2 linked regions of the Bosea sp. 685 genome follow. The protein of the gene in region 1 interacts with the protein of each later gene in a pairwise test. Links are inferred from orthologs where the notes say so. Each region holds a gene or a part of one and is shown in the gene's direction. Other genes may lie near its edges.

Region 1 (15,602 bases):
CACGCTGATCCTGGGTAATTCGGTGATCACGCCCGGCGGCGATTCCGGCCTGATCCGCATCGAGGACGGGCCCAAGGGCCTCGCCATGACGGCCGATGTGACGCCGCGCTATTGCGAAGCCGATCCGTTCGAGGGCGGCAAGCAGGCGGTGGCCGAAGCCTGGCGCAACCTCACTGCCGTGGGCGCGACGCCGCTCGCCATCACCGACAACCTGAATTTCGGCAATCCCGAGCGCCCCGAGGTGATGGGCCAGCTCGTCGGTGCTATCCGGGGCATCGGGGCCGCCTGCAAGGCGCTCGATTTCCCGGTCGTTTCCGGCAATGTCTCGCTCTACAACGAGACCAATGGCGTCTCGATCCTGCCGACCCCGACCATCGGCGGCGTCGGCGTGCTGGCGGATGTGACCAAGCATGCGACCGTCGCCTTCAAGGCCGCGGGCGAGACCATCATCCTGGTCGGCGAGACCTCGGGCTGGCTTGGCCAGTCGGCTTATCTCGCCACAATCTGCGGGCGGGAAGAGGGCGCGCCGCCGCCGGTCGATCTCGCGATCGAGCGCAGGAATGGCGATGCCGTGCGGGCGCTGATCACCGCCCAGCGCGTCACTGCCTGCCATGACCTGTCGGATGGCGGCCTTGCCGTCGCGCTGGCCGAGATGGCGATGGCGGGCAGCGTCGGGGCGACGATCGACGCCCTGCCGGATGGCCCTGCCCATGCCGTGCTCTTCGGCGAGGATCAGGCGCGCTATCTTGTCACGGTGCCGGCGGCTTCGGCCGTCGGGGTGCTTGCCGAGCTCAAGGCGGCCGGCGTTTCCGCACTCGCGCTCGGCAAGACCGGCGGGGATGCGCTTGCCCTTCCCGGCGAGGCGGCGATCGCGGTTGCGGCCCTGAAATCCGCGCATGAAACCTGGCTGCCTGCCTATATGGCAGGCCAAGCCGCCTGAGGAGAGCCACGATGGCGATGGATGCGCATGATATCGAGGCGATGATCAAGGCGGCGTTGCCCGACGCCACCGTCGAGATCAAGGATCTCGCTGGTGACGGCGACCATTACGCGGCGACCGTGACCTCGTCGGCCTTTGCCGGCAAGAGCCGGGTGCAGCAGCACCAGATGGTCTATGCCGCGCTCAAGGGAAACATGGGCGGCGTGCTGCACGCCCTTGCGCTGACGACTTCGCTTCCCCAGAATTAGAGCAAGACCATTCCAGCAGTCCTTGCCAGCGGGCCTTGAACCCGCCTCAGGAGATCAGATCATGAGCGACGTCAACGCCCGCATCGATGCCGAAGTGAAGTCCAACGATGTCGTGGTCTTCATGAAGGGCACGCCGCAATTCCCGATGTGCGGCTTTTCCGGCCAGGTCGCGCAGATCCTCGGCTATCTCGGGGTGCCCTATAAGGGCGTCAACGTGCTTGAGGACCAGGAAATCCGCGAAGGCATCAAGGCCTATTCGAACTGGCCGACGATCCCGCAGCTCTACGTCAAGGGCGAGTTCATCGGCGGCTGCGACATCACCCGCGAGATGTTCCAGGCCGGCGAACTCCAGACGCTCTTCGAGGAGAAGGGCATCACGGTCAAGCAGGCGAGCTGAGGGCTCGTTCTCGGCCCACCAAGGCCCGCCTCTCGCCTGCGCGCGGCAGGCTACTGGCGCTCTCCAAGCCGCAGGGCCCTTCAGGCTGGCGGCGCAGTTGCATGCATGGCGGGCCTTTGGTTCATTCCCGCCCACCAGGCCTTGATCGCTGGCTCATCAGCGAGCAACTGGTCGGCTTCCGGCGCCAGCGTGAAATAAGCGAACATCGGCGCGGCATGCAGATCGGCCGATGTGAGCACGGCGCCGGCGAGGCAGGGGCCGCCATCCATCAGATCGCCGATGGCGCGCAGGCAGAGCCGGGCTTTCGGCAGTGCCGCCTGGATGCGTGCCTCGTCGGGCGAACGGCCCTTCCTCGGATTGGACACGCGCTCCACATAGATATCCCAGACCAGAGTGCGGTAGGCGTATGAGTCGAGGATGCTGATCACCTGATTGACCCTGGCCCGCTCGCGCGGAGCGGAGGGCTGCAGGGCCGGTCCCGGAAACGCCTCATCGACATAGCGCTCGATCGCTCCCGCCTCGTACAGCTTGAAGCCGTCATGCTCGAAGGCGGGTATGCGGCCGAAAGGTTGCCTCTCGAGCAAGGCAGCCGGCGGCCCGGTTTCGGCAAAGACATCGATCGGCTCCAGCCGATACGGCACACCCTTTTCTTCGAGCGCCAACCGGACTGCCCGGACATAAACACTGTAGGGCGCGCCATAGAGGACGGGTGCGGACGTCATTGCGCGCTCCTTGCCCGATCGATCATCCCCATATGCAGGTGCCGTTCAAGCCGCCGCGCATTCCGGATGCGGCTTCCTCACGCGCTCCTGCGAGGCCGGATATGTCTCCAGCTTGCTTGCTGGCCTGACCGGCCGGCGCACCAGTTCGCCGCCGCAATTCGGGCAGGCGCCCTGGAAGCGCGTATCGGCACAGTCCGCGCAGAAGGTGCATTCGAAGGTGCAGATCATCGCGTCGCGCGCGTTAGGCGCCAGGTCGCGGTCGCAGCATTCGCAGTTCGGGCGCAGTTGTAGCATGGCTATCTCCTTCTTGCGCGGAGAATGCGGCCAGTCGCGGCTGTCTGCCAACGCTTCTTGCTGATGGGTTGGATCACTTCACCAGAAGCCAGTCCTCTACCACCAGCGCGTCGAGGCCGCTCGTATAGAACATCAGGATCGCGTCCTCCGCCGTGTGCAGGATCGGCTTGCCCATGATGTTGAAGGAGGTGTTCAGCACCACCGGCACGCCGGTCAGCGCATGGAAGGCCTGGATCAGCGCGTGATAGCGCGGATTGCGCTCCACCGTGACGCTCTGGAGCCGGCCGGTCGCATCCTCGTGGACCACGGCCGGCACGCGAGCGCGCACAGCCCGCTTCCAAACCAATGTGCGCTCCATATAGGGCGCGTCCTGGTAGTTCTCGAACCAGTCCGGCCCGTGCTCGGCCAGGATCGAGGGCGCGAAGGGGCGGAAGGCTTCGCGATATTTCACCTTGGCGTTGAGCAGGTCCTTGGCGTTGGCAGGGCGCGGATCGGCCAGGATCGAACGGTTGCCGAGCGAGCGCGGGCCGAACTCGGCCTTGCCCTGGACCCAGCCGATCAGCTTGCCCTCGGCTAGCAATTGCGCGGTGAGGGGGGCGACCTCGTTGGGGTCAAGCTTTCTCAGGCGCGGCTCCCAGGCCGCCATGCGCTCCAGCGGCTCGGTCGAGACGGTCGAGCCGAGATAGGGCGATTGCGGGCCCTCAGGCGCGCGCCAGTCCGGATTGGCCTGCGCATGGGCGAGCCAGGCCGCACCGATCGCGTTGCCGTCATCGGCCGGCGCGGATGGGACATGGACGCGGGCGAAGCCGTGGCGTCCGACGATCTTGCCGTTGAAGGAGGAGTTCAGCGCGCAGCCGCCGGCGAGCACGAGATTCTCTGCCGGTACCAGCGCGGCGGTTTCGGAGAGCAGCGCCTCCATCATCTCGGCGAAGACGTCCTGGCCGCAGCGGGCGAGATCGGCCCAGCCCTGATCGAGCGCATCGGTCGGGCGCAGCGCCAGGATCTCGGCGCTGACCTCGCGCACCGTCGCGGCATCCGCGAAGGAGAGCTTGTGGCCATCGACCCGGTAGAGCCGGCGCAGCAGCGCCATCAGCGCGGCGTCGGCTCTGCCATAGGGCGCGAGCCCCATGATCTTCCATTCCTCGCCCTTGGCCTGGTCGAAGCCGGCAAGGTCGGTGACGAGGCCGAAATAGAAGCCGATCGACTCACGTCCGCGATGGCGCTTCACCTCGGTGATCTTGCCGTCCGCGAGTGCGAATATTGCCGAAGCCCCGGTCTCGCCCATGCCGTCGACGATCAGGCAGGCAGCGTCGGTGAAGGGCGAGGACCAGCAGGCATAGGCGGCGTGGCTGAGATGGTGGTCGTAGCGCGTCAGGCCGGTGACATTGGCCTTGCCGAAAGCGCGGTCGAGCCCGAGCAGCGTGCCGAGGCCCGCGCGCTGCTGGCCCAGATGCAGCGAGGCGATCAGCGCGCGCTCGGTGCGCTCGGGCACCAGCGAGCGGTTGAGTTCGGGCGAGAGCTTGAGCAGGGCGTCGAGCGAGAAGGAGCCGGCGCGGCTCATTTGGTCGAGGAAGCCGGTGAAATCCTCGCTCCAGCTCGTGGCGATCCGGACCTCGGCGTCCGCGGGGACATAGCGCTTGAGCAGCCCTTCCATGCGCTGCACGGAATCCGGCTCGCAATTGGGAGCGCGCTTATATTGCAGATAGCGCTCGGTCGCCTCGGCGAAGACGACCTCGCCATCGGGGCCGATGATGGCGAGGGCAGGGTCGTGGAAGGTGGTGGCGAGGCCGATAGTGTAGGTCATGGCCGGCAGCGTATGGCGCAGCTGCAAGCGGGAGGCAATCGATGCAAGCGGTCCACGCTACCGCTGCCGGCCTATTGTCCGGCCGCGAAGGCCACGCTGCCGGCAATCGCCGCGATCGTCGGCTGCAGCTTTTCGAAGCTGGCGTCGTCGGCTGAGGCGATCATGCGGAGGAAGCGGCCCTTGGGGTCGAACGCCATATACTGCACGAACCGTTTGGTGGTCCCATTGGCATGGTCGAATGTGCCTGACAGCAACAACCCGTCGGTGCCGGCGAAGCGGGTGCGCTCGCGGGCCGTGATCTTGGCTGTCCGGTAATCGCGCGTCTGTCTCAGCGTAGCTTCCGCCGTCGCTTCGAGCGTGCTCGCTGCCGTCGGGGCGGAGAGCTGGTAGGCGACGATCAGCAGCGGCTGTTTGCCGGCGGGATCGGTATTGAGTTCGCCGGCCGTCATCAGCACGCCGGAGCCGGCGATCGTATCGACGACCCGGAACGGTTCGGCCGGTGTGAGGGTGAAGGGGAGGACGGCGAGCCTTTCCGCCAGCGTCGGCTCCTTGCCGAGCGAGACCGACGACATCAGGGCCAGGATCGTGGCATGCCCGAGCTTCGCGGCCTGCGGAGCCTGGACCGTGACCATCACGGTCTTCTCCCCCTTGAACAGGCCGATCCATTTGTCGAGGCGAGCGCCGCCGGCGGTCTGCGTTCCGCTGATCACCGGCGCCTTGTCGCCGCCCGCGGTGGCCACTTCGTCGATGCTGGCGATGGCGATATTCTGCTTGGCGAAGTTGGTCTTGGCCGTCGCCATGTCGGAGAACAGCGGAACGAGCTGGGGGTGGGCGACTGCCGGCATTTCCATGATCAGGACGCTTGCCTGCGTGGCCTGGTTTGCAAGGCCCGCGAAGCCGGTCGCCGGGACGAAGCCTTTTGGCGCGACGAGCGAGACGCTGGTGCCGGCGATGGCCTGTCGATCTTGAGCGAGGGCGTTCGGGCAAGCTCCGAAGCCGACAGCAAATGCCACGAACAGCGCGGCAACGTAGCGCTGAGCGCTATGGTTGAAATAGTTTTTGTTAGAATTCAGCAATTTTATCCTCCACCAGTCATCGATGAGCGCGCGCTCCCGCAGATGAACTGCAGTCGTGATTAGCCTTGGATTATGATCGGTCGATCACAACTCGAACAGCAAGGCAAGCGGATGCCTGCCTTGCCGTCTGCGGATAAGCGAACCGGCTGCGCTATCCGTGTCGAAGCCGCTTTATTCAGCGCCCCATGGCAGCGGCGATCAGCGCCTTGGCATCGGCGCTCGCCCACTCCGCCGGCCCCTGGATCATGCCGAGTTCGCACCCTTGCGGATCGACCAGCAGGCTCACCGGCATGCCTTCGATCTTCCGCGCAGCGCGCAGGTCCTGGAAGACCTTGGCCTGGGCGTCGGCGTAATAGGGCAGGCGCGTGACCTTGTTCTCGGCGAGCCAGGATTTCGGCTTGTCGAGATTGCGCGTGTCGATGTTGATCGCGACCACCGCGAAATCAGGCCCACCAAATGCGCCCTGCAGGGCGTCGAGCGCCGGCATCTCCTTGAGGCAGGGCGCGCACCAGGTCGCCCAGAGATTGACGAGCACGGTCTTGCCCCTGAAGGCCGCGAGCGTCGTCGGCTGACCGTCGGGGCCTTCGAAGGCGAGATCGGGTGCCGGCTGCGGGCTCGTCCGAACCTCGACGGCGGCGACCTCGCCCTGCGCCAAAGGCTGCATCTTCGCCGCCCGCGCCGCTGCTGCGCCGCAAGAAGCGGAATTGCCGGCACGGCCCTGGCCGGAGTAGAAGGCCGCCATGCCCGCGAGGCCGAGCGCCGCCACGACCCCGAGGGCCAGACCTATCTTCGTTCCAGACGTCATCATACGTCCTTTGAAATCAGGAAAGACCGCCGTGAGCAATCGCATGTGGGGTGGGCGTTTCGCCACGGGTCCCGACGCCATCATGGAGGAGATCAACGCCTCCATCGATTTCGACAAGCGCCTGTGGCGGCAGGATATCCGAGGCTCGCTCGCGCATGCGGCGATGCTGGGCGAGACCGGCATCCTGACCAAGGACGATGTGGCCGCCATCAGCGCCGGACTCAAGAGCGTCGAGGGCGAGATCGAGGCGGGGAGCTTCACGTTCTCGCGCGCGCTTGAGGACGTCCATATGAATGTCGAGTCGAGCCTGAAGGACAGGATCGGCGCCGCGGCTGGCCGTCTGCACACAGCGCGCTCGCGCAACGACCAGGTCGCGACCGATATGCGGCTCTGGGTCCGCGACACGCTCGACGCCATCGACGAGCAGATGGCCGATCTCCAGCTCGCCTTGGCCGAGAAGGCCGATCTCCATTCCGGCGCGGTGATGCCGGGCTTCACCCATCTGCAATCGGCTCAGCCGGTCACTTTCGGCCATCACCTGCTGGCCTATGTCGAGATGCTGTCGCGCGATCGCGGCCGCGTCCGCGATGCGCGTCAGCGCCTCAACGAGTGCCCGCTGGGGGCTGCGGCGCTTGCGGGCACCTCCTTCCCGATCGACCGCCATATGACCGCGAAGGCGCTCGACTTCGACCGCCCGACGGCGAATTCGCTCGATTCGGTCTCGGATCGCGATTTCGTGCTCGAGACTTTGTCGGCAGCCTCGATCTGCGCCATGCATCTCTCGCGGCTCGCCGAGGAGATCGTGCTTTGGGCGACGCCGCAATTCGGCTTCGTCAAGCTCTCCGACAAGTTCTCGACCGGCTCCTCGATCATGCCGCAAAAGCGCAATCCCGATGCCGCCGAGCTGGTTCGCGGCAAGGCGGGCCGGGTTTTCGGTGCGCTGCAAGCCATGCTGACGATGATGAAGGGCCTGCCGCTGACCTATTCCAAGGACATGCAGGAGGACAAGGAAGGGACCTTCGACGCCCTCCAGACGCTCTCGCTCTGCCTTGCCGCCATGGCCGGCATGGTGCGCGACATGGAACCGGACCTGAAGGTGATGAAGAAGGCGGCCGGGCTAGGCTACGCCACCGCGACCGACCTCGCCGACTGGCTCGTTCGCGTGCTCAAGATGCCGTTCCGCGACGCACATCACGTCACCGGCCGGCTCGTCGGCATCGCTTCAGCCAAGGGCGTCGGGTTGGAAAAACTGACGCTCGCCGAGATGCAGGAGGCCGAGCCCAAGATCACGGAGGCGGTCTTCGCCGTGCTTGGCGTGACGCAGTCGGTGAAAAGCCGCGTCAGCTATGGCGGTACGGCTCCGGTCAATGTCCGCCGGCAGGCGAAGTCCTGGCTCAGGCGGCTTGCGAAGGAGCGCGGCTGACGAAATCGTCAGGCTCGGGCTTGGCCTTGGCTTCTCCGCCAGGTGGCCTGGCCTGCGCGGAGCCTCTCCCTGGGCCGGCCAAAAAGGCCGGACCCGAGGGTTGCGCCCGAGAATGAGGTTGCAGCGCCTTCAAAAGCTCGCAACAGGTTGCTCCATTCGCTACAGTCTCCACCACGCTTCGTCCGAGGGTTTCCTTTCGTGCCGCATTCCAGCCTGAAATTGGGCCGCGCCATCGTTCTGGCCGGCTTGCTCGGACTTGCCTTGACCGCCTGCGGCCGCAGGGGGCCGTTGGAGGCGCCGCCGAAGGCGACGAGCGCACTCGACTTGCCCGACCGCGACATCGGTGGGGATGAGCAGCAGCAAGCCGAGGTCCAGGCCGGTGGCGCGCCATTCGGCAAGCCGCCGAAAGCGGACCGGAACTTCACGATTCCGGAAAAGAGCTTCGCGCTCGATCCGATTCTCTAGAGCCGGATGATGTCAGACGGCATCACGAAGTGATCCCGTCCGAGATCTGAATCCGTCTCTCATCAAAGAGTTAGAGCAGGATCGACGCGAAGAACCGGTTCCCACTTTTTCGCATCCTGCTCTAAAACGAAGCTTTTGAAACGCGAGCCCTCGCGCTTCGAGATGCTATTCCGGCCGGAATAGCTCCTTGGCGAGGGCCATCGGCATTCTCGAACAGGCACTGAGCGCCCCATGCATCATTTCAACTATCGCGACGGCTCGCTTTTCGCCGAGGATGTCGATCTCAGGCAGATCGCGGCCGAGGTCGGCACGCCGGTCTATGTCTATTCCTCCGCCACGATCGAGCGGCATTACCGCCTGTTCGCGGCCGCCGTTAAGGCGAATGCTCCGGCCGGAGTGGCCCATGTCTTCTATGCGTTGAAGGCCAACGGCAATCTCGGCGTGCTGAAGACGCTGGCCGCGCTCGGGGCCGGGGTCGATACGGTATCAGAGGGCGAGGTCCGCAAGGCGCTCGCCGCCGGCTTCCCGCCCGAGAAGATCGTCTTCTCCGGCGTCGGCAAGAGCGAGAGCGAACTGCGCTTCGCGGTTGGGGCCGGAATCTATCAGGTCAATATCGAGACCGAGGGCGAGCTCGATCTGCTTTCGCGCGTCGCGGCCTCGCTCGGCAGGCGTCAGGAGGCGGTGTTTAGGGTCAATCCCGATATCGGCGCCGGCGGCCATGCCAAGATCACCACGGGCTCGTCCGAGAACAAGTTCGGCGTCTCCTTCGAGGAGGTCGGCAGGCTTTATGCCCGCGCCGCCAATATACCAGGCGTCAGGATGATGGGGCTCGCGCTCCATATCGGCAGCCAGATCCGCGAGACCGATTCATTCGAGGCGGCCTATATCAAGATGGCGACGCTGGTCGGAAGCCTGCGCAGTGAGGGCCACCGCGTCGAGCGGCTCGATCTTGGCGGCGGGCTCGGCATCCCTTACGAGATTCCGAAGGATTTCGACTACGGTCCCGATCTGATCGAAGCCTATGCCGCCATGGTCGGACGGGTCACCAAGGGGCTCGATGTCGAGCTCGGCTTCGAGCCGGGCCGCCTGATCGTCGGCAATGCCGGCATCCTGCTGACGCGGGTCTTGTATCTCAATCCGCGTCCGACCAAGCAGTTCCTGGTGGTCGACGCCGCGATGAACGACCTGATGCGGCCGGCGATGTACGAGGCCTATCACGAGATCTGGCCGGTGTCCGAGCCGGCTGCGGATGCAAGCCGCATCGCTTATGACGTGGTCGGACCGGTCTGCGAATCAGGTGACACCTTCACGACCGGGCGCGTCCTGGCCGCGCAGAAGCCCGACGATTTGATCGCCTTCATGACCGCCGGCGCCTATGGCGCCAGCATGGCCTCGACCTACAACCAGCGCCTGCTCGTTCCGGAAGTGTTGGTGAAAGGCGGGCAATTCGCGGTGACCCGGCCGCGCCAGAGCTATGAGGAGCTTCTCGGCACGGATCGTGCACCGCCCTGGCTGGCCTGAGCCCGTCGATCACGATGCGCTGAGGCCCCTGTGGGCGGCGCGCCTTCGCTCTGGCCTTGCCACATTCACGTGTTAGCGTGTGTCGAGTGGCGAAGGTTCAGGATGGTGCGCAGGCAGCTCGGAGCGACGGCATGAATGAGGCTGAGCGCCGCAAGGCGTCTGATCCGATCGAGGGCATCCGGCAGCGGCTCGGCCGGCTCACGACCGCCTCACGGCTTTCGCTCGGTTGGGAGCGGGCCTGGCCGCGGCTTTGGCTGGCGGTCGGCATCATCCTCGCCTTCCTGGCGCTCTCATGGTTTGGCCTGTGGACGCTGCTGCCCTGGCAGGGCCGCGCGCTCGGCGTCATCCTGTTCCTTGCGGGTCTGGCGGCGAGCCTGTGGCATGTCGCGACGATGCCGCTGCCGACCCGGCGCGACGGGCTTTCGCGGCTCGACCATTCGCTCGAGGGCGGCCATCGCCCGGCCTCCTCGCTGGAGGATAGCCTTGCCGTCGGCTCGGGCGACCCGGTCTCGCAGGCGTTGTGGAAGCTACATGTCGAGCGCCAGAGCCGGCAGGTCGCCGGGCTCAAGCTCGCGGCCCCGCATCCGCTCATGGCCGGGCGCGACCGCCTTGCCTTGCGCGCCGTCCCGCTGCTCGCGGCGATCACCGCCTTCTTCGTCGCCGGCCACGAGGCTGGGCCGCGCCTCAATGCTGCCTTCGACTGGCGCGGGTCGGCCTCGGCCGCGCCCGCCACCCGCATCGACGCCTGGATCGATCCGCCGGCCTATACGCGCCTGCCGCCGATCCTGATCGACTTCGCCAAGCTGGCGAGCCCCAATTTCAGCGCGCCCGAGAAATCCGTCGTCGTCGTCCGCATCGCCGGCAAGTCGGGCATGGATGTCGCGACCACGGGCCGGCTCGACGCGCTGCCCGCGGCCGACGCCAAGGAGGCGAAGCCGGCGGCGGGGAACGCTCCTGCTGTGCTGGAGAAGCGCTATACGTTGGCCGGCAACGGCACGCTGCGGCTCACCGGCAGCGGCGCCCCCAATACGACGCTGCATCTCAATGCCGTACCCGACCAGCCGCCGGAGATCAGCTTCATCGAGCCGCCCAAGCCGATCACGGGCGCGCAGAGCGGCGGGCTCGGGCTGAGCTACCGCGCCAAGGATGATTACGGCGTCGCCTCGGTCGAGGTTCTGGTCTCGCGGCCCGGCCCACCCTCGGTCGGGCGTTCGCTGGTCGAGCCGCCCAAGCAGTCGCTCAGCACACCCTCTTCGCCGACCGGCGAGGAGGAGATGAAGAGCACGGTCGATTTCTCGGCTCATCCCTGGGCTGGCGCCAAGGTCAGGATGACGCTGGTCGCGCGCGATGATGCCGGCCAGGAGGGGCGCAGCGAGCCGGTCGAGGTCACGCTGCCGCAACGCACCTTCACCAAGCCGCTCGCCAAGTCCCTGGTCGAACAGCGCCGCAAGCTGGTCATGGATATCGAGACCCGGAGCAAGGTCCAGCTCGCCATGGACGCGCTGCTGATCGAGCCCGAGCTGTTCCTGAAGGAGACCGGCGTCTATCTCGGCATGCGGATGATCGCCGAGCGGCTGCGCCGTTCGGCCAGCGACGACCAATTGCGCGACGTCGCCGACCTGATGTGGGCGATGGCGCTGCAGCTCGAGGATGGCGACCTGTCCGACGCTGAGCGCGCCTTGCGGGCGGCGCAGGAAAACCTCCAGCAGGCGCTCGAGCGCGGCGCCTCCGAGGAGGAGATCAAGAAGCTCACCGAGGAGATGCGGCGGGCGATGGACCGCTTCATGCGCCAGCTCGCCGAGCAGATGCAGCGCCAGCAGCAGAATGGCGATCAGAAATCGGCGCAGCTGCCGGAGAATTTCCGCTCTGTGACGCCGCGCGACCTGCAGAACATGCTCAACCGTATCGAGGAACTCTCGAAGCGCGGCGACATGGCCGAGGCGCAGCGCCTGATGGAAGAGCTCAACCAGATGCTCAACAATCTCCAGATGGCGCGCCCCGGCCAGCAGGACCAGCGCCAGCGCGAGATGAACCAGGCGCTGGGCGAGCTCGACAAGATGACGCGCGAGCAGCAGGGACTGCGCGACGAGACCTATCAGCAGGAGCAGCAGCGCCAGAACCGGACCCAGCGCGGGCAGCGCCCTGGCCAGCAGCAGGCGCGCCCCGGTCAGGGACAACGCCAGCAAGGACAACAGGGCCAGCGCGGGCAGCGTGGCCAGCAGCCTGGCCAACAACCCGGCGACCAGGGCGAAGGCGAAGAGGGACAGGACGGCGAGGGCCAGCAGGGGCAGGGACAAGGCCAGAGCCTGTCCGAGCGCCAGCAGGCCCTGCGCGAGCGTCTGCAGGAATTGCAGCGGCGCATGCAAGGCATGGGCGCCCCCAGCCAGAGCGAGCTCGGCGAGGCCGAAGACGCGATGCGCGAGGCCGAGGGCCAGCTCGGCCAGGGCCAGGGCGAAGGCGCGCTCGACTCGCAAGGGCGTGCCCTGGAAGCCCTGCGCAAGGGCGGCCAGAACCTCGCCCAGCAGATGCAGGGCCAGCCCGGCGAGGGTGACGGCACCGAGGGCGCCTTCGGCGAGCCCGATGGCCGTCCGGCCGGACGCCCTTCGGCGCAGCAGCGCGGCCGCGAGGATCCGCTGGGCCGGCCGCAGCGCCAGCGCGACTGGGCCGATGGTCGTGTCCGCGTACCCGGCGCCGATGAGAGCGCGACACAGCGCGCGCGCCGCATCCTGGACGAGTTGAGGCGGCGTCTCGGCGACCCGTCGCGGCCGAGCGAGGAACTCGATTATCTGGAGCGCCTGCTCAGGCGGAATTGAGCTCTTCCGGAATCGTGAAGCGCGGGGAACCCCTCTCCTGCATCGAAGTCGGGTCTACCCGACTTCGACACTCTGAGTGCTGAACTCGGGCAGGCCCGAGTTCAGTGAGAGGGGCAGGGTTGATGTGTAGGCCCCTGAACCAGCGCAGTGTCGATCTCACGGCAAAGCAACGGTGAGGTCGAGATCAAGCGTCAAACGGCCTACCCCTCACCCTGCCCTCTCCCTCCCGGAGGGGGTTCCCCGTGCGCTTCTCTCAAGTGGGGCGCCGTCCCCAGCTTGCCACCAGCGCCCCGACCACGATCAGCAGGCAGGACGCCGCCAAGAGCCAGCTTGCGGGTGCATAACCGGCGATCACCAGAATGATCGTCGAGAGCACCGGGGCGGCGTAGGAGGCGACGCCGAGCAGGGCGACATCGCCCTTCTTCATGCCGATGTCCCAGACGACGAAGGCAAGCCCGATCGCGCCGAGGCCGAGCCCGAGCACGCCGCCCCATTCGACTGATGTCAGCGACCACAGGGTCGTCTCGAAGGCGAAATGGCAGGCGAAGGCGGGGATCGCGCAACCGAGCATGGTGATGCTGAGACTCTCGGAGGGCACGGTGCTGAAGCGGCGCGAGACCACGGAATAGCTTGCCCAAACGAAAGCGCCGAGCGCCGCCAGTCCATGGCCGAGCGAGATGCCGCCGCCGGTGCCGAGGCCGCCCGAGATCAGCAAAGCGGTCGCTGCGAGCCCGATCAGTGCGCCGATGAGGTGGCGCGGCTTCAAGCGGCCGCCCGGCAGCAGGGCTGCAAACAGCACGATCAGCAGCGGCCAGAGATAATGGATCAGATTGGCCTCGGCCGCCGGCGCGGTTTTCATCGCGGCATAATAGAGCGCCGTGTCGCCGAAGGGTCCGTAGAGTCCGAGTGCGAAGGAGGCCGGAGTCGGCATGACGCGGCGCAGCGTCCCGCGCGCTGCGGCGATCGAAAGGATCAGCAGCCCGCCGATGACGAAGGTCATGCCGACAAGCTGGAACGGCGGCACCCGGCCGGACATGGCGGCGAACAGCGCCAGCGTCGACCAGAGCAGGATGGCGATGAAGCCGATGAAGGTGGCGCTGCGGGAGGTCATGGTTCGGCGGGACTTGGCTGGGCAGGACTTGGCTGCGGATCGAAGGAATCTTGCGCCCGCGATATCAGTTTCGGCGGCAAATGCCGATGGGGCGGCAAATGCTGATGGGGGCTTGCCGAAGACGGCTTTTTTGCACCGCAGCACGGCCTGGGCGCGATAGGCGCCATGCTCTGAGCGCCGCGCCGGAATGTTGACCGCGCCCCCGCGTGGGATCATGCGTCAGTCATGGCCACGATCCCGATGCCCACTGCTGCTGCGCGGCGCCCGTTGCTTCCGGTGCTGCTGGCGCTGAGCCTGGCCCATCTGCTGAACGACCTCGTGCAGTCGATGATCCCGGCGCTGTATCCGCTGATCAAGGAAGCCTACCGGCTCGACTTCCTCCAGGTCGGCTTCATCACGCTGGCCTTCCAGGTGACGTCGTCGCTGCTGCAGCCGCTGCTCGGCTACGTCACCGACCGCAAGCCCTGGCCCTATGCGATGGTCGCCGGCATGTGCGGAACGCTGGCCGGGCTGCTGCTGCTCTCCCATGCGCACAGCTATGCGGTCGTGCTGGTCGGGGCTGCGCTGATCGGGTTGGGGTCCGCCGTGTTCCACCCCGAGGCGACGCGCATGGCGCGCCATGCGGCGGCTGGCCGGCAGGGGCTGGCGCAGGGCGTGTTCCAGGTCGGCGGCCATGTCGGCTACGCAACCGGCCCGCTGCTGGCCGCGGCCATCGTGGTGCCGCGCGGGCAGGAAAGCCTGTCCTGGTTCTCCGGGGTGGTACTTGTCGCCATGCTGGTGATGGGCTGGCTTGGCGCGCGCTATTCGGCGCTGCGCCGCGACCAGAAATCCTCCAAGGACCATGTCGAGGAGAGCGCCAGCCACGGCCTGCCGAAGGCGAAGGTCATCCTGGCGATGACGATGCTGATCGTGCTGCTGATGTCGAAGAACGGCTACACCTCGGCTTTCAGCTCCTATTACACCTTCTACCTGATCGAGCGCTTCGGCATCGAGATCCAGCTCTCGCAGATCATGCTGTTCCTCTATCTCGTCGTCGGCGCGCTCGGTGTGATCGTCGGCGGCATGATCGGCGACAGGATCGGCCGCTACCGTGTGATCTGGCTCTCGATCCTGGGCTCGCTGCCCTTCGCGCTGATCCTGCCCTATGCCGATCTGTTCTGGACCGGCGCGCTCAGCGTCGTCATCAGCTTCATCATGGCGAGCGCCTTCTCGGCGATCCTGATCTATGCGATCGACCTCGTGCCGCACCGCATCGGCCTCGTCGGCGGGCTGTTCTACGGCCTCTCCTTCGGTCTGGGCGGCATCGCTGCGGCGGGGATCGGCGCGCTCGCCGACCAGATCGGCATCGTCAGGGTGTTCGGGCTCTGCGCCTGGTTGCCGGCTGTCGGGCTGCTCGCCATGTTCCTGCCGCGGGCCCGGCCGGCGGTTGCATCATCGTCGTCTTGATGGGGCAATTCACGGGCCCGGAGCGCGGCGGCGCGCCGGCACGGATGTCGCCGAGAGGCTGATCAACGCGCCGATGAGATGGCAAGGCACGGGCATCACGCCACCTGCGGCCGCCAGGCGATGACGCCCTCCGTCCGCGCCCGCACCTCGGGCGAGGCCAGGCAGGTCGCGACGGCCTCATAGCCCGGTGCACCGGGATAGGGGGCGACACGGCTCGGTGGGCTGTGATTGGCGGGGCAGAGGATGATCGCCTCGTCGGGGCCAATGGCAGCGAGATCCAGGATCGCGCAGGAGCGCGTGAGCAGGAAGAGCGGCCTCCCGCTTGAGCCACGGCGGCGCAGATGGGCGATCACGGCCTCCTGCGTGGCCTGGTCCAGTCCCTGCTCGACCATGTCGACGACCAGGATGGCCGGGCCTTCGGCTTCCAGCCCGGCGAGCAGGGCGATGAGCGCGTCCGAGAGGACGGCGCCATCCTCGGCGAGCCAGGTCAGGGCCTGGTCGACACGCGCCTCGAGAGTGGGCTCGGCCTTTAGCCGG
Region 2 (15,541 bases), 480 kb from region 1 along the record:
GCCCGAGAATTGCCGAAATGGAACCCGACCAATGTCTGCTCCTACCATCTGCAGGAGGCCGGCGCCTCGCCGGTGCAGGAACTCTCCTTCGCGCTGGCGACCGCGATCGCGCTGCTGGATTCGATCCGCGCCCGGCCGGAGGTCTCGGCCGAGGAGTTCCCCGAGGTCGTCGGGCGCATCTCGTTCTTCGTCAATGCCGGCATGCGCTTCGTCACCGAGCTCTGCAAGATGCGGGCTTTCGTCGAGCTCTGGGACGAGATCACGCTTGGCCGCTATGGCGTCGCGGATGAGGCGATGCGCCGCTTCCGCTATGGCGTGCAGGTCAATTCGCTGGGCCTGACCGAGCCCCAGCCCGAAAACAACGTCTACCGCATCCTGATCGAGATGCTGGCCGTGACGCTTTCCAAGAAGGCGCGCGCCCGGGCCGTTCAGCTCCCGGCCTGGAACGAGGCGCTGGGATTGCCGCGCCCCTTCGACCAGCAATGGTCGCTGCGCATGCAGCAGGTGCTGGCTTATGAGACCGACCTGCTCGAATTCGGCGACATCTTCGACGGCTCAACCGTGATCGACGCCAAGGTCGCCGATCTCAAGGCGGCAGCGCTCGAGGAGCTGGCGAAGATCGACGACATGGGCGGCGCGCTGGCGGCGATCGAAACCGGCTATATGAAGCAAGCGCTGGTCGAGAACGGCGCCCGCCGGATCGAGGCGATCGAGCGCGGCGAGCAGATCGTCATCGGCGTCAACAAATTCACCAATAGCGAGCCCTCCCCGCTCTCGGCCGGCGAAGGCAATGTCGTGACCGTGCCGGATTCGGTCGAGTTGGAGGCGGTCGGCCGGCTCAAGGCCTGGCGCTCGGCCCGCGACGCCAAGGCTGCGGAAGCCGCGCTGGCGGAACTGGCCTCCGCGGCGAAGGAAACGCGCAATGTCATGCCGGCCTCGATCGCCTGCGCCAAGGCCGGCGTCACCACCGGCGAATGGGCCCAGACCCTGCGCGAGATCTTTGGCGAGTACCGCGCCCCGACAGGCGTGGACACGACCAAGCTCGGCGACGATGCAGGCCTCGCCACGGTCAAGGCAGCGGTCGCCCGCGCCACCGAAAAGCTCGGCCGCCCGCCGCGCTTCCTTGTCGGCAAGCCGGGGCTCGACGGCCATTCCAACGGTGCCGAGCAGATCTCCGTGCGCGCCCGCGACGCCGGCATGGCGGTGAGCTATGGCGGCATCCGCCAGACGCCCGAGGAGATCGTGGCGCAGGCCCAGGAGACCGACGCCGACATCATCGGCCTGTCGATCCTCTCGGGCTCGCATCTGCCGCTGGTGCGTGACGTCACGGCGCGCCTGCGCGTCGCGGGCATGACCACCCCCGTCGTGGTCGGCGGCATCATCCCGCCCGATGACGAGAACGCCCTGCGCAATATGGGGGTGGCCGCGGTCTACACGCCGAAGGATTTCGCGCTCGACGGCATTATTGCCGATGTCGCGGGGCTGGCGGCGAAGGGGCGGTAGCTCCTGTCATCTCGCACGCGCTGCAGCATGCAATGCTGCTGCGCAGATGCGGGACCGTTTTCAGGACAGGGCGCCTTCTCGTCGCGCGGTCCCGTGTCTGCGCCGCGTCACTTCGTGCCGCAGCGCGCACGGGATGACACCCTAAACCATCCCTACCGTCTTCAATTGCTGATAGGCCTTCAGGATCTCCTGAAGCGTGCCTTCCCGCGAGCGGTCGCCGCCATTGGCGTCGGGGTGGAAGCGCTTCACCAGTTCCTTGTAGCGCGCCTTGATCGCGGCGGAATCGGCCGTGATGTCAAGGTTGAGAGCCTCGAGCGCCTTCCTGGCAACGACGCCGACGCGCGGTTCCGGATTGGCCGCCTCCTGGGCGCGCCGGGAGCCGAAGATGTTGAAGCCGTCCTGCACATCGGCCTCACCGCCACCCGCCACGCGCCCGCGCTGCGCCATCCGCGCCGCCTTGGAGTTGACGCCGAGCTTCCATGTCGGCCGATGGCCGATCTCCTCCTGCTTGGCGTAGGCGGCCAGCGCCTCGTCATCCATGCCGGCGAAATAATTATAGGTCGCGTTGTAGGCCTTCACATGCTCCATGCAGAACAGGAAGAACTTACCCTCGCGGCCACGCCCCTGGGGCGCGCGGAATTCGCCCACCCGGGAACAGCCGGCATGGTCGCAGCGGTGCGCATCGGATTCCTCGACCGCTTCCGCCTCGGAAGGGCCAATCCTGATACGGTCGAAAAGGCGTGAGTTGAAGTTCATGCTCGAACGGTTATGAGACGCGCAATCGGAACCGGCAAGTGCGGCGCAACATGCACCAGCCAATCCCCCCTATGACGACCGGAAGAATGTCGCGATCATGACCGCAATGGCTGAACGGATTACCAAGAAGCTGGAAAGCGCCTTGTCGCCGCAGCGCTTGAAGGTGATCGATGAATCGCACCAGCATCAGGGCCATGGTGGTTGGCGCGAAGGTGGCGAGACGCATTTCAGGGTTGATATCGTATCAGAAGCCTTTTCCGGCAAGAGCCGATTGGAGCGTCACCGCATGGTCAACGCCGCATTGGCGCAGGAATTGGCGGATGGCGTGCATGCGTTGGCGATCGTGGCGCGCGGTCCCGGCGAGGCGTGACACCGCCCTCTGGCCGCGCTTTCAGGGCGTGATCAGCCTGACCGATGGAAAATAACTTCGATAACGCTTTAGCTCGACAAGTGTTGCCGTCACAACTCGCCGCGCGTCATGGCCATGATTTCGTCCGTGCTCAGGCCCGGTCCGGCGCTGCCGCGCCATTTGTCGATCAGGCTCTCGCTCGCCGCGTGCGCCACCTTGAGCAGCACGACCCTGCCATCGGCCTCCATCCGGAAATCGACAGCGCTGCCCGGAACGATGCCGAGCCGATCGCGCACCGGCTTCGGGATCGTGACCTGGCCCTTGCTTGTGACAGTCGTTGCCATGGCAGCCTCTGTATTACCAACCATCAGGAAGGTAATACCTCACCATCTCCCACACAAACCCACGCCCGCTTGGAAGCTCTCAGCTCTCCGCCCGCTCCGGGGTGAACGCGTAGACCACGGCAGCCCCGAGCAGCAGCGCTGCAAACCCCCAATGCAGGTTGGCGAAGGTCGTGGCCGCGTCAAAGCCTGAGGCGCGCTGCGTCGCGATGAACCAGCCCGAGCCGGACTGGAGCAGAGCCGCGCCCGAGATGAACAGGAAGTTCACCGCCGTCATGCCGCGCCCGAGCAGATGGGCAGGCAAAAAGATGCGCGCATGCGCCATCAGGACCGCATAGGTGAAGCCGACAGCCCCGATCGCCGAGAACAGCACGACGGCCAGCGCAGCCGAGGAGGCTCCTATCAGCGCCAGCAAGGCGAAGGCGACCGCCGTCGCGACCGTGCCCCAGAGCACCAGCGGCTTGACCCGCCCGACCGCCTTTTCGAGCCCGCCATAGAGGAAGGCGCCGCCGACCATCGCAAGCGCCATCGCGGTCGCGGCATTGCCGGCGGTGATGGCGTCGAAACCATGGACGTCGCCCATGAAGGGAGCGATCCACAAGCCCCGTGCCGTCGCCACGATGGCGTAGCCGATCAGGGTGATCGGTGCGAGCAACCAGAGCGGCCGCAATCGCAGGATACTGGCAAGCCCCTCGACCAGGCCCTCAGCCTTGCCGGACGCGCTTTCGGCCCGTGGCGGATCGCGCAGCAGCATAGCGGCCAGCAGCGTCGCTATCAGGAAGCAGGCCGCCACCGCCAGCATCGCCGTCCGCCAGCCATAATGCGCCGAAGCGACCGCCAGCGGCCCCGCCGCGAGGATATTGCCGAGCGAGCCGAGGCCGATCAGCACCGAAGTCAGGAAGGCGAAGCGCGCCGGCTCCGCCGTTCGTGCGAACAGGAACAGCGAAGCCATGAAGATCGGCGCGCAACCGATGCCGATCAGCGCCATGGCGAACGTCCCCGCCAGGGCATTGCTCGCCATGGCGAAGAGAAAGGCGCCGACCGAGCCGACCGCCATCGCGACCGAGACGGTTCGCCGCGGCCCAAGCCGGTCGAGCGCCCAGCCGATCGGAAATTGCGAGACCGCGAAGGCGATGAACCAGGCCGCACCGAGAAAGCCGAGTTCACGCGGCCCTATCCCTAAGTCCGCCATCACCGGATTGGCGATGACGCTCAGGAACGACCGGTAGAAGATCGAGAGGAAATAGGCCGGCAGCAGCGCGAAGAAGACGGTCACGGGACGAACCGACGCATCGGCTGCCTCACTTGATCCGCTCGAGCACCGAGACGTAGTTGGCGACCGCCGCACCGCCCATGTTGAAGATGCCGCCTAGCTTGGCGTCATGCACCTGCATGCCCTCCGGCGCCTCGCCGACGAGCTGCATCGCGCTCAGCACATGCATCGAGACGCCGGTCGCGCCGATCGGATGGCCCTTGGCCTTGAGACCGCCGGAGACATTGACCGGCAGCTTGCCGTCCTTCTGGGTCCAGCCTTCCTTGATGGCGCGCGCGCCGTCGCCTTCCCGGGTCAGGCCCATCGCCTCATATTCGATGAGTTCGGCGATGGTGAAGCAGTCATGCGTCTCGACGAAGGAGAGATCGTCGAGCGTGACGCCAGCCTGCGCCAGCGCCTGCTTCCAGGCCACGGTGCAGCCTTCGAACTTCAGGATGTCGCGCCGCGACAGCGGCAGGAAGTCCTGGACATGGGCCATGCCGCGGAAACCGACGGCGCGGCGCATGCCCATCGCGGTCTCCGTATCGGCCAGCACGATGGCTGCCGCGCCGTCAGAGACCAGCGAGCAATCCGTGCGCTTCAACGGACCGGCGACGTAAGGGTTCTTCTCGCTCTCCTCGCGACAGAAAGCGTAGCCCAAATCCTTGCGCATCTGCGCATAGGGGTTCTCGACGCCGTTCTTGTGGTTCTTGGCGGCGATCATCGCCAGCGCGTCCGACTGGTCGCCATGGCGCTGGAAATAGGCGGCCGCGATCTGGCCGAAGACGCCGGCGAAGCCGCCGGTCGTCTCGCCCTCCTCCTTGAGATAGGAGGCCTTCAACAGAAACTTGCCGATATCGGCGGAGGGCGTCTTGGTCATCTGCTCGACACCGACGACGAGCACGATCTTGGCGTCGCCGGCCCTGATCGCGCGGGCGCCCTGATGCACGGCGGCGGAACCGGTGGCGCAGGCGTTCTCGACGCGGGTGGTCGGCTTGAAGCGCAGCGCCGGATCGGCCTGCAGCACGAGCGAAGCGGTGAAATCCTGCGCGGAGAAGCCGGCATTGTAGTGCCCGAGCACGATCTCATCGACCTGGTCGGCCGTGATCCCGGCATCGACCAGCGCATCAATGGCGACCCGCACGATCAGGCTTTCAATGGTCTCGGCATCCTGCTTGCCGAACGGCGTATGGGCCCAGCCGACGATCGCAGCGCTCATGACATTCTCCCTAAAAACCAGCTTTTCAGTCTAATTGCGCTTCGCAAGCGCACCCTGCAAGCCGGCAGAAGCGCATTTCTACCGTGCACGGAAAGAGGGGCCACGATGCGGACCTCGAGACGGGTTTTCGAGCGAAGTGGACACCGGTTCGCGTGAAGAAAACACGTCAAAACAAAGAGCTGGAGCTGTTGAACGATCCAATTGGATCGGAAACCGCTCCAGAAACGGGTTTTATCGTCTCATTGCCGATTAAAATCGGAACGAAGCCCTTAGGAAATCGCCAGCAACAACAGCGCCCCGACGCCGAGAACGATCAGCGCCATTCCCATGAGCTCGCGGCGGCTCGTGCCTTCCGCGAAGATGCGGCGCGAGGCGATCTGCGCCAGCGGCACTTCGATCAGCGCAAGCGTGCGAACATTCGCGGCGCTGGTCAGCGAGAAGCCGAGGAACCAGCATTGCGAGGCGGCAGCGCCCAGAAAGCCCGCCGAGAGCGAACGGCGCCAGTTGCGCAGGCTCATGACCAGGGCCGGGCGGTTCGCGACCAGCATGTAGAGCGTCAGCAGCACGGTCTGGAGCGTCAGGCCAAGCGCCAGGATCGTCGTGGCGCGGATGAAGAAGCCGCCCTCCGGCAAGGCCTGGATCGCGCCACGAAAGCCGATCGCCGACAGCGCGAAGAAGGCTCCCGAGCCGATGCCGAGCACAGCCGGGCGCATGCCGGCAGCCGTCAGTTTCTGGCCGGGCTTCCAGGACACGACGATGACGCCGATCGTCGCGACGATGATCGCTGAGAACTTCCCCCAGCCAAGCGGATCGCCCAGCAGCAGCGCCCCGAAGATCGCCACCTGCACCGGCTCGGTCTTGGTGTAGGCGGTGGTTACGGCGAAGGAATGCGTGCGCATCGCTGCCAGCATCAGCGCGGTCGCGGCGATCTGCGCCAGCGCGCCGCCGAGCGCGAAGGCAAGCACCTTGCCGTCGATCGCCGGCGGCAGCCGGGCCGTGACGAGGCAGACCAAAACCAGGAACAGCAGCGCGAAGGGCAGGCCGAACAGGAAGCGCACCTGCGTTGCGCCGACGACGCCGATGATGTCGGTCAGCGAGCGCTGCGTCAGGTTGCGCGCGGTCTGCAGGAGAGAGGCCGCGATCGTCGCGGGAATCCAGAGAAGGGCGAGGCTCACGCGGCTTAATCCATCACAAGGGCAGAGGCCTTTTGGACCCCTGGCCGCGACTAGGCAAATCGCTCCGCTCCGGGTAGGTATGCGTCTGCGGGCGGACAAAAAACTCCGCCGTCTCGAAAATGCCGCACGCGTCGCGTTGAACCCGCCAGTCTCCGTCTCCGCGTCCCCACAGGTTCAAGACCGCACGATGATCTCATCCCGCCTTGCCGCCGTCCTCGCCTTTGGCCTTGTTCTCACTGGCCCCGCAGCGGCTGGCACCAGCCTCGTGATCGACGCATCGAGCGGCGCGGTTCTCTCCGCCGAGAATCCGAGCCAGGCCTGGCACCCGGCTTCGACGACTAAGATGATGACGACCTATCTCGCCCTGAAGGCCGTGCGTGATCGGCGGCTCGGCCTGGAGACCGCGATCCCGGTCTCGAAGCTTGCGGCCAGCCAGCCGCGCGTCAAAGTCTATATCAAGGCCGGGCAGGAGATCACGCTCGACAACGCCTTGCGCATCATGCTGGTCAAATCGGCCAACGACATCGCTTATGTCGTCGCCGAGGGCGTCGGCGGCAATGTCGAGACCTTTGTCGGCATGATGAATGCGGAAGCTGCGCGGCTGGGCATGCGCGACACCCATTTCGTCAATCCCAATGGCTGGCACAGCCCCGACCAGCAGGTCAGCGCGCGCGATCTCGCCATCCTCGCCATGGCGCTGATGCGCGAATTCCCGGATTACGCCGACTACTGGAACACCGCCTCGGTCCAGCTCGGCAAGCAGGTGCTGAACAACACCAACGGGCTCGTCGGCCGCTATTCCGGCATCAACGGCATGAAGACCGGCTTCGTCTGCGCCTCGGGCTTCAATGTGGTCGCAACCGCGACGCGCGGCGGCCGCACCTTGATCGCGGTTGTGCTGGGCGCGCTCTCGGGCGCCGAGCGCACCGTGAAGGCCGCGCAGCTGCTGGATGAAGGCTTCGGCAAATGGGGCGGGCTCGGCTACGACGTCGCCTCCCTTCCCGCCAGCGGAACCCGCGCGCCCAATATCTGCGACGATGTCCGCCGCAAGGGCGGCGGAGCGGCTCTGGCCGATGATGTCGACGTTTCCGGGCCGATCTCCGCCCTGACGACGGCAGGCGGGGTCGGCGGCAACGCCGATGGCGCCGGCGACCGCTTCCTGGCCATGAGCCCGCAGCCGCGCGCAACCGGCGCCATGGCGTCGCGGGCACCGTCAGGCCGCATCGTACTGGGCCCGCGCGCCGAGACCACGCCCGTTCCCGTCGCCTTCGGCCGCACGGCGGGTTCTGCCTCCGCCCCGCTCGCAGCCAATGCCACGGGCCGGCCCGACAGCCAGTTCGCGCGCGGCGCGGCACCCGTGATCGCGCCCGACAAGCCTGTCGCAGCCAGCCTGTTCGGCGGCGGCACGCCGGGCCTGTTCAGCGACACGCGGCCCCGCACGGCCTCCAGCAATGGCGGCATCCCGGGAGCGACCACCGCCTTCGCGCCGACGGGTGGCGCAGCACAACCGCCGGCCGACGCCTTCCAGGCCGGACCTCTCAAGCTCCAGGGCGCCGTGCAGCCGGGCAAGGCGACGGCCTCGAGCCTGCGCCCCGGTGCAGCTGCCGGCATCAGGGCGGCGGGCCGCCCGCCGGCCAAGCCCCTGCTCGCCAAACCCAAAAGCGACAGCAAGACCGACCCCAAGAGCGAGGCGGAAAAGGCCAAGCCCGGCCCAACCGCAGCCAAACTCCAGCCCGCCAAGCCGCCGGCGAAGACCAAGGCTACGCCTGCACCCAAGCCCAAGCCGAACGACGACGCCTGAGCAGGATGTCTTGACCGCCGATCGCGACCGCGCCGCCAGGCAGCACGGGTTCCTCTTCGCCCTCGGCTCGGCGGCCGCATACGGTACCAATATCGTCAGCGCCCAGATCGCCGGGCAAGCCGGCCTGAGCGGGCCGCTGCTGGTGTTCTACCGCGTCTTCCTGATGTTGGCGCTCGCCAGCCTGGCCGCCCTGCTCTGGCGCGCCTCGCTCGCCGTGCCGCGCGGCGAGCGCCGGGCGCTGGCCCTGTTCGGCTTCGCCAGCGCCGGGGTCGGCTGCGCCTATCTCTCGTCGGTCGCCTTCGTCCCGGTCAGCGTCGCTGCCGTCGTTTTCTACACTTTCCCGATCCTGATCATCCTGGCCGAGCCCCTGCTCACCTCGGCCCGCTTCAGCCCGGACCGGCTGGCGGTGGCCTTGCTCGCCTTTGCCGGGGTCGCGCTGGTGGTCGGGCCGGACCTGCACGGCCTCGACCCGCGCGGGCTCGCCCTGGCTCTGGCGGCAAGCGTGCTCGCCGCGACACAGTTCTTCGCTGCCAACGCCAGCCCCGCCACCCCGCTGCTACCCAGGCTGTTCTGGTCACATCTGATGATTCTGCCGATCGCCGCTGGCATCCTCACCATCACGGGCGGCTTCCTTTCGCCCGGCGCGCTGGCGCTCGCGCCCGCCGCGGTCGCGGTGACGATCGGCGGCTACCTGATCGGCTTCCTGCTCCAGGTCCTGGCGCTGATGCGCGTCGCTCCCGGAAATGCCGGCCTCGCCTTTTGCGCCGAGCCAGTCTTCGCAGTCGCGGTCGCTGCCCTCATGCTCGGCGAGCGTCTCGGCACCCTGCAATATGCCGGCGGCACCCTTGTCGTGGCCGCGATCATGGCTAATGTAATACTAGAACAAAAGCGACGCCCCTTGGCGCCTGCCTGAAGCCAGAAGCCCAGACGCATGACCGGCCCCGACACCAGACCCACGCCAATCGCGCTGACCCTGCTGACCGGCTTCCTCGGGGCGGGCAAGACGACGCTGCTGAACCGCCTGCTCAAGGACGAGGCGCTCTCCGAGACCGTCGTCATCGTCAATGAATTCGGCGAGGTCGGCCTCGACCACCTGATGATCGAGGGCGTCGAGGAGAACATGATCCTGCTCGCCTCCGGCTGCCTCTGCTGCACGATCCGCGACGATCTCATCGGCACGCTGGAGGATCTGCTGCGCCGCCGGGACAATGGCCGGATCGCGCCGTTCCAGCGCGTGGTGATCGAGACGACAGGCCTCGCCGACCCCGCGCCGATCCTGAACGTGCTGATCAACCACCCCTATCTCGCCATGCGCTTCAAGCTCGACGGCGTGGTGACGCTGGTCGACGCCGTCAACGGCATGGCGACGCTCGACGCCCATGAGGAAGCGGTGAAGCAGGTCGTCGCGGCCGACCGCCTCATCCTGACCAAGGCCGACCTCGCCCCCGACGAGGCCGAACTCGCGCCTCTGCGCGACAGGCTGGCCGCACTCAACCCGGGCATCACCCTGCTGAAGCCGGATGCAGCGGCGAAGGCGCTCGTCGGCTCCGGCCTCTACGATCTCGCCGAGCGCCCGCAGATGCTACGGCAATGGCTTGCCGATGAGGCCCTGGGCGAGGCCGATCACCATCATGGCCAGGACCATGCTCATGTCGGCCATGCTCATGACGACCATCACGGACACGGCCATCACCATCATCACGGGCATGACCATCACGATGTGAACCGGCATGACGCCAGCATCCGCGCCTTCGCGCTCACAGCCGATGCGCCGATCGCGCAGGCGACCTTCGATCTGTTCTGGACCCTGCTGCGCTCGACGCATGGCCCAAAGCTGCTGCGCTTGAAGGGGCTGGTGAACCTCGCCGAGCATCCCGGGCAGCCCATGCTGGTCCATGCCGTCCAGCAGATCCTGCACCCGCCGCTCATGCTCGAGGCCTGGCCGGATGCCGACCATCGCTCCCGGCTCGTGCTCATTGTCAAAGATATCGACCCAAGCGTGGTGGAGCGGCTCTGGGCCGCCTTTCTCGGGCAGACAAGTCACACCAGGGCTTCCACCCCCGGCCGCAACGTCACGGCCTGAGACGGGAGCCTTACGGCCCCGTTCTTGAAATCCTCACCGCCAGGGATCGCTCCCGACGTCGCGCCGTGCCGTTCCGGTACAAGCCCGCGCCGGAACGATCCAGCACAGCGGCGGGCAGGATCGGATGAACCAGATCATCGCTTTGAAGGGCGTCTCCCCGGACAGCTCCACAGCCTATGCCGCACCGGGCCGGACCCCGGACGCGGCCATCACGACCGAGATCCGCCTGCTCTCCGCCTGCGGCGAGATCAGGCAGGCCTGGACGGAGCTCGCCGCGCGGGCGCTCGAGCCCAATCTGTTCTTCGAGCCGGATTTCGCGCTCGCGGCAGCCCAACACCTCATCGCCTTCCGCGACGTCGCGGTGCTGCTCGCCTGGCAGGCACCAACTGGTTCCTCGCAGCGACGCCTTCTCGGCCTGATCCCCTGCTTTCCACGCAACCGGCTCTTCGTGCCCGACGAATTGATCGGCTTCTCCGATCCGCGCATCTTCAATGGCGCGCCATTGCTCGACGCCGCACAGGCGCAAGCGGTCCTCGCAGCCGTGCTGAGCCTGCGCCAGGGCTGGGTGCTGGAGGGGCGCGGGCTCGTTCTGCGCCAGATCGACATGGCAGGCCCCCTGATCGCACCGATCCGGCGCGCGGCCGAAACGCTCAGGTTGAGCACGACCTTGAGCCCTGCGAACCTGCCGATTCCGCGGCGACATGGCGTACCGACGCCCAATGATATCGAGGCGATGCAGCACGCTTTGGCGCGGCGCGGCAAACTCGAACTGGTCGAAGCCACATCGCGCATAGAACTGCGCGACGCGGTCGAGATCCTGCTGGCAATGGAGGCTTCCGGCCCGAAAGGCCGCGCCGGCAAGGCGGTTTTGCAAGACACCCGCGAGGTCGGCTTCCTGCGCGCGATGACGCGGGCGCTTGCCCGCTCCAGGCAGTGCCGCGTCGCCTTGCTGACGCTGGACGGACGGCCGATCGCCGGTGCGCTGGTCATCGGGCGGGCGAAGGACGGTTGGCTCTACATGGCCGCGCGCGACGAGAGCGAAGCGCCCTTCTTTCCCGGGCAAGTCCTGTTCGCACTGATGCGGCAAGCGGCGCCGGACCGGACGATCCTGCAGCCGAAGCCGCCAACCAGCGGAGCGGACGCCGTTAGTTTCGGCGAAGTGCGGCTTTCGCCTCGGACCACAGGCAAGCCACGCGATCTCGCCGGCCGGGCGCGCGCGGCGCTGCGGCGCGGCCTCAGGCTTCCGCCCGCAAGAGCCGCCGGATGATCTTGCCGGTGGTGGTGAGCGGCAACTCGTCGCGAAACGCGATCTCGCGCGGATATTCATGCGCGGAAAGCCGCTTGCGCACGAAGGCCTGAAGCTCGGCGGCGAGCGCCTCGGACGGCTCGCGGCCGGCTTTCAACACGACGAAGGCCTTGACGATCTCGGTCCTGAGCGCATCGGGCTTGCCGACGACAGCCGCAAGCGACACCGCCTCATGCTTCAGCAGGCAATCCTCGATCTCGCCCGGCCCGATGCGATAGCCCGACGAGGTGATGACGTCGTCGTCGCGACCGATGAAGCGGACATAGCCTTCCGCATCCTGCACGCCCTGATCGCCGGTCGTCATCCAGTCGCCGATGAATTTTTCTGCCGTCGCCTCGGGCTTGCGCCAATAACCCAGGAACATCACCGGGTCGGGCCGCCTGACCGCGATCTGGCCCTCCTCATCGGCCGCGCAGACGGAGCCGTCGGGGCGGATGATCGCAACGTCATGACCCGGCACCGCCTTGCCGATGCTGCCCGGCCGGCTGACGCCGATCGCAGCGCAGGAGGCGAGCACGAGATTGCACTCGGTCTGGCCATAGGCCTCGTTGACGGTGAGCCCCAATGCTTCGCGTCCCCAGGCCAGGGTCTCGGCGCCCAATGCCTCCCCGGCCGAAGCGATCGTGCGCAGCCTGAGCGCGAAGCGCTCGCGCGGCCTGTCGACGCTGCGCAGCATCCTGAGCGCAGTCGGCGGCACGAAGGCGTTGCGGATGCCGAGATCGGCGATCAGGCGATAGGCCTCCTCCGGCTCGAAGCGCGTTACCGGCCGCGCCACGACGGCGACGCCGAAATGCAAGCTGGGCAACAGCATGTTGAGCAAGCCGCCGGCCCAGGCCCAATCGGCCGGGGTCCAGGCGAGATCGCCCGGTTGCGGCAGGAATTCATGCGGCATCTGCACGCCCGGCAGATGGCCCGGCAGGACCCGGTGGCCATGCAGCGCGCCCTTGGGATTGCCGGTGGTGCCGGAGGTGTAGATCATCAGAGCCGGGTCGTCGGGACCGGTGTCGACGGCGGTGAAATCCGGGCTCGCCTGCGCCAGCAGGCTTCCCCAATCCTGCGCCGCGCCCTGCGCGCCATCGGTCGAGATCACCAAACCGAGTTCGGGCAGCGGCTCGGCGATCTGCCCGACCTTGATGAGCCCGGCCGCATCCGTGATCAGAACCCTGGCGGCGGCGTCGCCCAGCCGATAGGCCAGCGCATCGACCCCGAACAGCGCCGCCAAGGGCACAGCGATGGCGCCGAGCTTGTAGGCGGCGAGATGGGCGGTCAGAACGCTGCGCCCCTGCGGCAGCAGGATCGCAATCCGGTCGCCCCGTTCGACGCCGCGCGCCCGCAACGCATTGGCAAGCCGGTTCGACTGCTCGCGCAGATGCCCGAAGCTGACCGGGCTCACGCGCCAGTCCTGTGAGACCTCGATGATCGCGGTACGCTGCGGCTCGGCCGCCGCCCAGCGGTCGCAGATGTCGACAGCGATGTTGTAGCGAGCCGGGATGCGCCAGCGGAAGGCCGCACGCAAGCCGTCATAGTCGCGCAGATCGGGCAGTATCAAAGCAATGGGGTCCGGCGAAAAGGCGCGGCACGATAGGCAGAGCGCCTTGCCCTGTCACCCTGGCGCTGGGTCAGGTCGGTCGCAGCAAGGGAAGACCGCTCAGAATTGCCGCTCCGCGACCGGCGGCAGGAACGCGTCCGTGAACGCATCGCCCGCTCTTGCCTTGTCCTTGAAGCTGTAGGTCAGGCTGATCTGGTCAAGCGCGCGCTCCCAGCGCGCCTTGTCGATGCCGCCGAACCCGTTCGCCTTGGCGAAAGGCGTCACCACATTCTGCTCGAGCGTCATCTTCAGGCGCTCCAGCTCGACCTCGACCCTGGCGACATCGTTGCGCTTGATCACCAGTTGCGCGCCGAGATCGGGATCGGCGACCGTGTCCTTGAAGCTCCTGGCGAGCGCCCGCAGCAGGCCACGCAGCGCCTCGGGCTTCTCCGCCAGGAATTTGGGCGAGACCATGATGGCGTTGCCGTAGAGCTCGACGCCATAATCGGCCATCAGCATGACGACGATGTCGTCGACCGGGACGCCGCGCGACTTCAGGTTGATATAGGAAGAGTTGGCGTAGCCGAACACGGCGTCGACCTCACCCGAGGCCAGCATCGGCTCGCGCACGGGGAAGCCGACATTCTCCAGCCGCATCTTGCTGTCGTCGAGCTTGTTGATCGTCTTGAAGATCGGCCATTGCGCGAAAGCCGCGTCGGCGGCGGGCGCGCCGAACTTGCGGCCTTCCAGGCTCTTCACATCGGCGCTCACGCCGCGGCTCTTGCGCCCGACGATCGCGAAGGGTGGCTTGTCATAGACCATCATCACGGCCTTGAGATCGACGCCGGGGTTCTCGTCGCGATAGCGGATCAGCGAGTTCACGTCGCCGAAGCCGACATCATAGGCGCCCGACGCCACCTTCGGGACCGCCTCGCGCGAGCCGTTTCCGGTCTCGATCACAACATCGAGCCCCTCGGCTTTGAAATACCCCTTCTCGAGCCCCATCAGGAACAGAGCAGCCGGCCCCTCGAACCGCCAGTCGAGCATGAAGCGCACGGCCGTCTGCGCCTGGGCTGGCTGGATCATCACCATGGGCGCGGTCACCGCGAGCAGGAAGGCTGCGCCGAGGCGGGCGATGCCACGTCGGGACAACGCCACGGCCGGGGCATGCAAAGGCTTAGGCATCTCGAACTCCGGAGGAACGGACGGGTGCGGACCTGGCTCAACGTAGAGATCGAACCGGCGACCGGCGGGCCGAACGATCATGCCTCCAAACTGGCCGAGCCACACGACAGGTCAAGTACAAAGCGCCCTTTGCGCAAGCAGAACGCGAAGAAAAAAGCGGCGTTCCGCTCGATCAGGCTTTTCGTATTCGGACGGCACCGTCCGAATACGAAAAGCCTGATCGCTTCTAAAAATTGAGAGCATTGCTCCCACGAAAAAACCGGTACCCACTTTTTCGCGCAATGCTCTGACAGGGTCAAAGCGGCAGCGCCCCGTCGGTCTTGACCTCCTCCATCACGGCATAAGTGCGCGTCTCGCGCACCGCCGGCAAGGCCAGCAGAACCTCGCCGAGGAAGCGGCGATAGGCATTCATGTCGGCGACGCGCGTCTTGACCAGATAGTCGAAGCCGCCGGCGACCATGTGGCACTCCAGCACCTCGGGCGCACGCTTCACGGCCGCCGCGAAGCGCTCGAAAGCATCGGGCGTCGTCTTGTCGAGATAGACCTCGACGAAGACCAGCAGGTTGAGCCCGAGCTTCAGCGGATCGAGCGTCGCGCGATAGCCGGTGATGTAGCCCTCGCGCGTCAGGCGCTTGAGCCGTTCGCCCACCGCCGTCGGGGAGAGGCCGACCTTTTCGGCAAGCTCGACGCCGGCAATGCGGCCATCCGATTGCAGGAGAGAGAGGATACGGCGGTCGGTGCGATCGAGCACGGGATTATTCTCTATAACGAAAGCCAACAGCCAATATTAATACGGATAATATCGGAAAATAGCCAATTGATATGCGGCCCAAGAGGCCCGATCCTTCAGATCATCCCGCCTCGCTCATCTGGAGCCGTTTCATGGCCACCGCCGCCCCGCGTTTCGTCGAAGCGCCAGCCCTTTCCGCTTTCCGCGTTCCCTATGCGGAAGACGATGGCGCGATCGCCGCGACGCTGCTGGCCGGGGCCCGGCGCGAGCCCGCCGCCAAGGCGCGCATCGACGCCCGCGCCACCGAACTGAT

What was found.
Region 2: the proteins of grxD (region 1) and RMR04_RS05430 interact in binary tests that used the Escherichia coli proteins (3 or more experiments, as listed by UniProt). The link is inferred for Bosea sp. 685 from one-to-one orthologs.

What each region holds. Positions count from the first base shown.
Region 1 is NZ_CP134779.1:461,202-476,803, forward strand. The notes cover bases 1-2,917. They hold grxD (Grx4 family monothiol glutaredoxin), read left to right. Parts: upstream 1-1,249; coding sequence 1,250-1,585; downstream 1,586-2,917. Other genes in these bases: purL (phosphoribosylformylglycinamidine synthase subunit PurL), read left to right, coding at 1-940; RMR04_RS03310 (BolA family protein), read left to right, coding at 952-1,188; RMR04_RS03320 (glutathione S-transferase family protein), read right to left, coding at 1,666-2,307; RMR04_RS03325 (DUF1272 domain-containing protein), read right to left, coding at 2,353-2,601; RMR04_RS03330 (carbamoyltransferase family protein), read right to left, coding at 2,675-2,917. Also shown: more of RMR04_RS03330, read right to left, coding at 2,918-4,405; RMR04_RS03335 (hypothetical protein), read right to left, coding at 4,477-5,481; thiol:disulfide interchange protein TlpA, read right to left, coding at 5,657-6,286; argH (argininosuccinate lyase), read left to right, coding at 6,318-7,709; LPS translocon maturation chaperone LptM, read left to right, coding at 7,908-8,174; lysA (diaminopimelate decarboxylase), read left to right, coding at 8,406-9,695; RMR04_RS03360 (TIGR02302 family protein), read left to right, coding at 9,827-12,508; RMR04_RS03365 (aromatic amino acid exporter YddG), read right to left, coding at 12,762-13,619; RMR04_RS03370 (MFS transporter), read left to right, coding at 13,845-15,065; RMR04_RS03375 (MerR family transcriptional regulator), read right to left, coding at 15,161-15,602. UniProt on the Escherichia coli protein: Monothiol glutaredoxin involved in the biogenesis of iron-sulfur clusters.
Region 2 is NZ_CP134779.1:926,262-941,802, reverse strand. Bases 1,137-3,992 are described here. They hold RMR04_RS05430 (BolA family protein), read left to right. Parts: upstream 1,137-2,356; coding sequence 2,357-2,629; downstream 2,630-3,992. Other genes in these bases: RMR04_RS05420 (MFS transporter), read right to left, coding at 3,032-3,992; RMR04_RS05425 (AbrB/MazE/SpoVT family DNA-binding domain-containing protein), read right to left, coding at 2,719-2,952; RMR04_RS05435 (J domain-containing protein), read right to left, coding at 1,645-2,259; RMR04_RS05440 (methylmalonyl-CoA mutase family protein), read left to right, coding at 1,137-1,503. In the rest of the region: more of RMR04_RS05440, read left to right, coding at 1-1,136; more of RMR04_RS05420, read right to left, coding at 3,993-4,225; RMR04_RS05415 (acetyl-CoA acetyltransferase), read right to left, coding at 4,251-5,420; RMR04_RS05410 (DMT family transporter), read right to left, coding at 5,690-6,595; RMR04_RS05405 (serine hydrolase), read left to right, coding at 6,783-8,396; RMR04_RS05400 (DMT family transporter), read left to right, coding at 8,407-9,309; RMR04_RS05395 (CobW family GTP-binding protein), read left to right, coding at 9,328-10,479; RMR04_RS05390 (GNAT family N-acetyltransferase), read left to right, coding at 10,604-11,746; RMR04_RS05385 (acyl-CoA synthetase), read right to left, coding at 11,715-13,331; RMR04_RS05380 (ABC transporter substrate-binding protein), read right to left, coding at 13,434-14,498; RMR04_RS05375 (hypothetical protein), read left to right, coding at 14,523-14,735; RMR04_RS05370 (Lrp/AsnC ligand binding domain-containing protein), read right to left, coding at 14,794-15,249; bifunctional proline dehydrogenase/L-glutamate gamma-semialdehyde dehydrogenase PutA, read left to right, coding at 15,381-15,541. UniProt on the Escherichia coli protein: Transcriptional regulator that plays an important role in general stress response. Has many effects on cell morphology, cell growth and cell division. Acts by regulating the transcription of many genes, including dacA (PBP-5), dacC (PBP-6), ampC and mreB.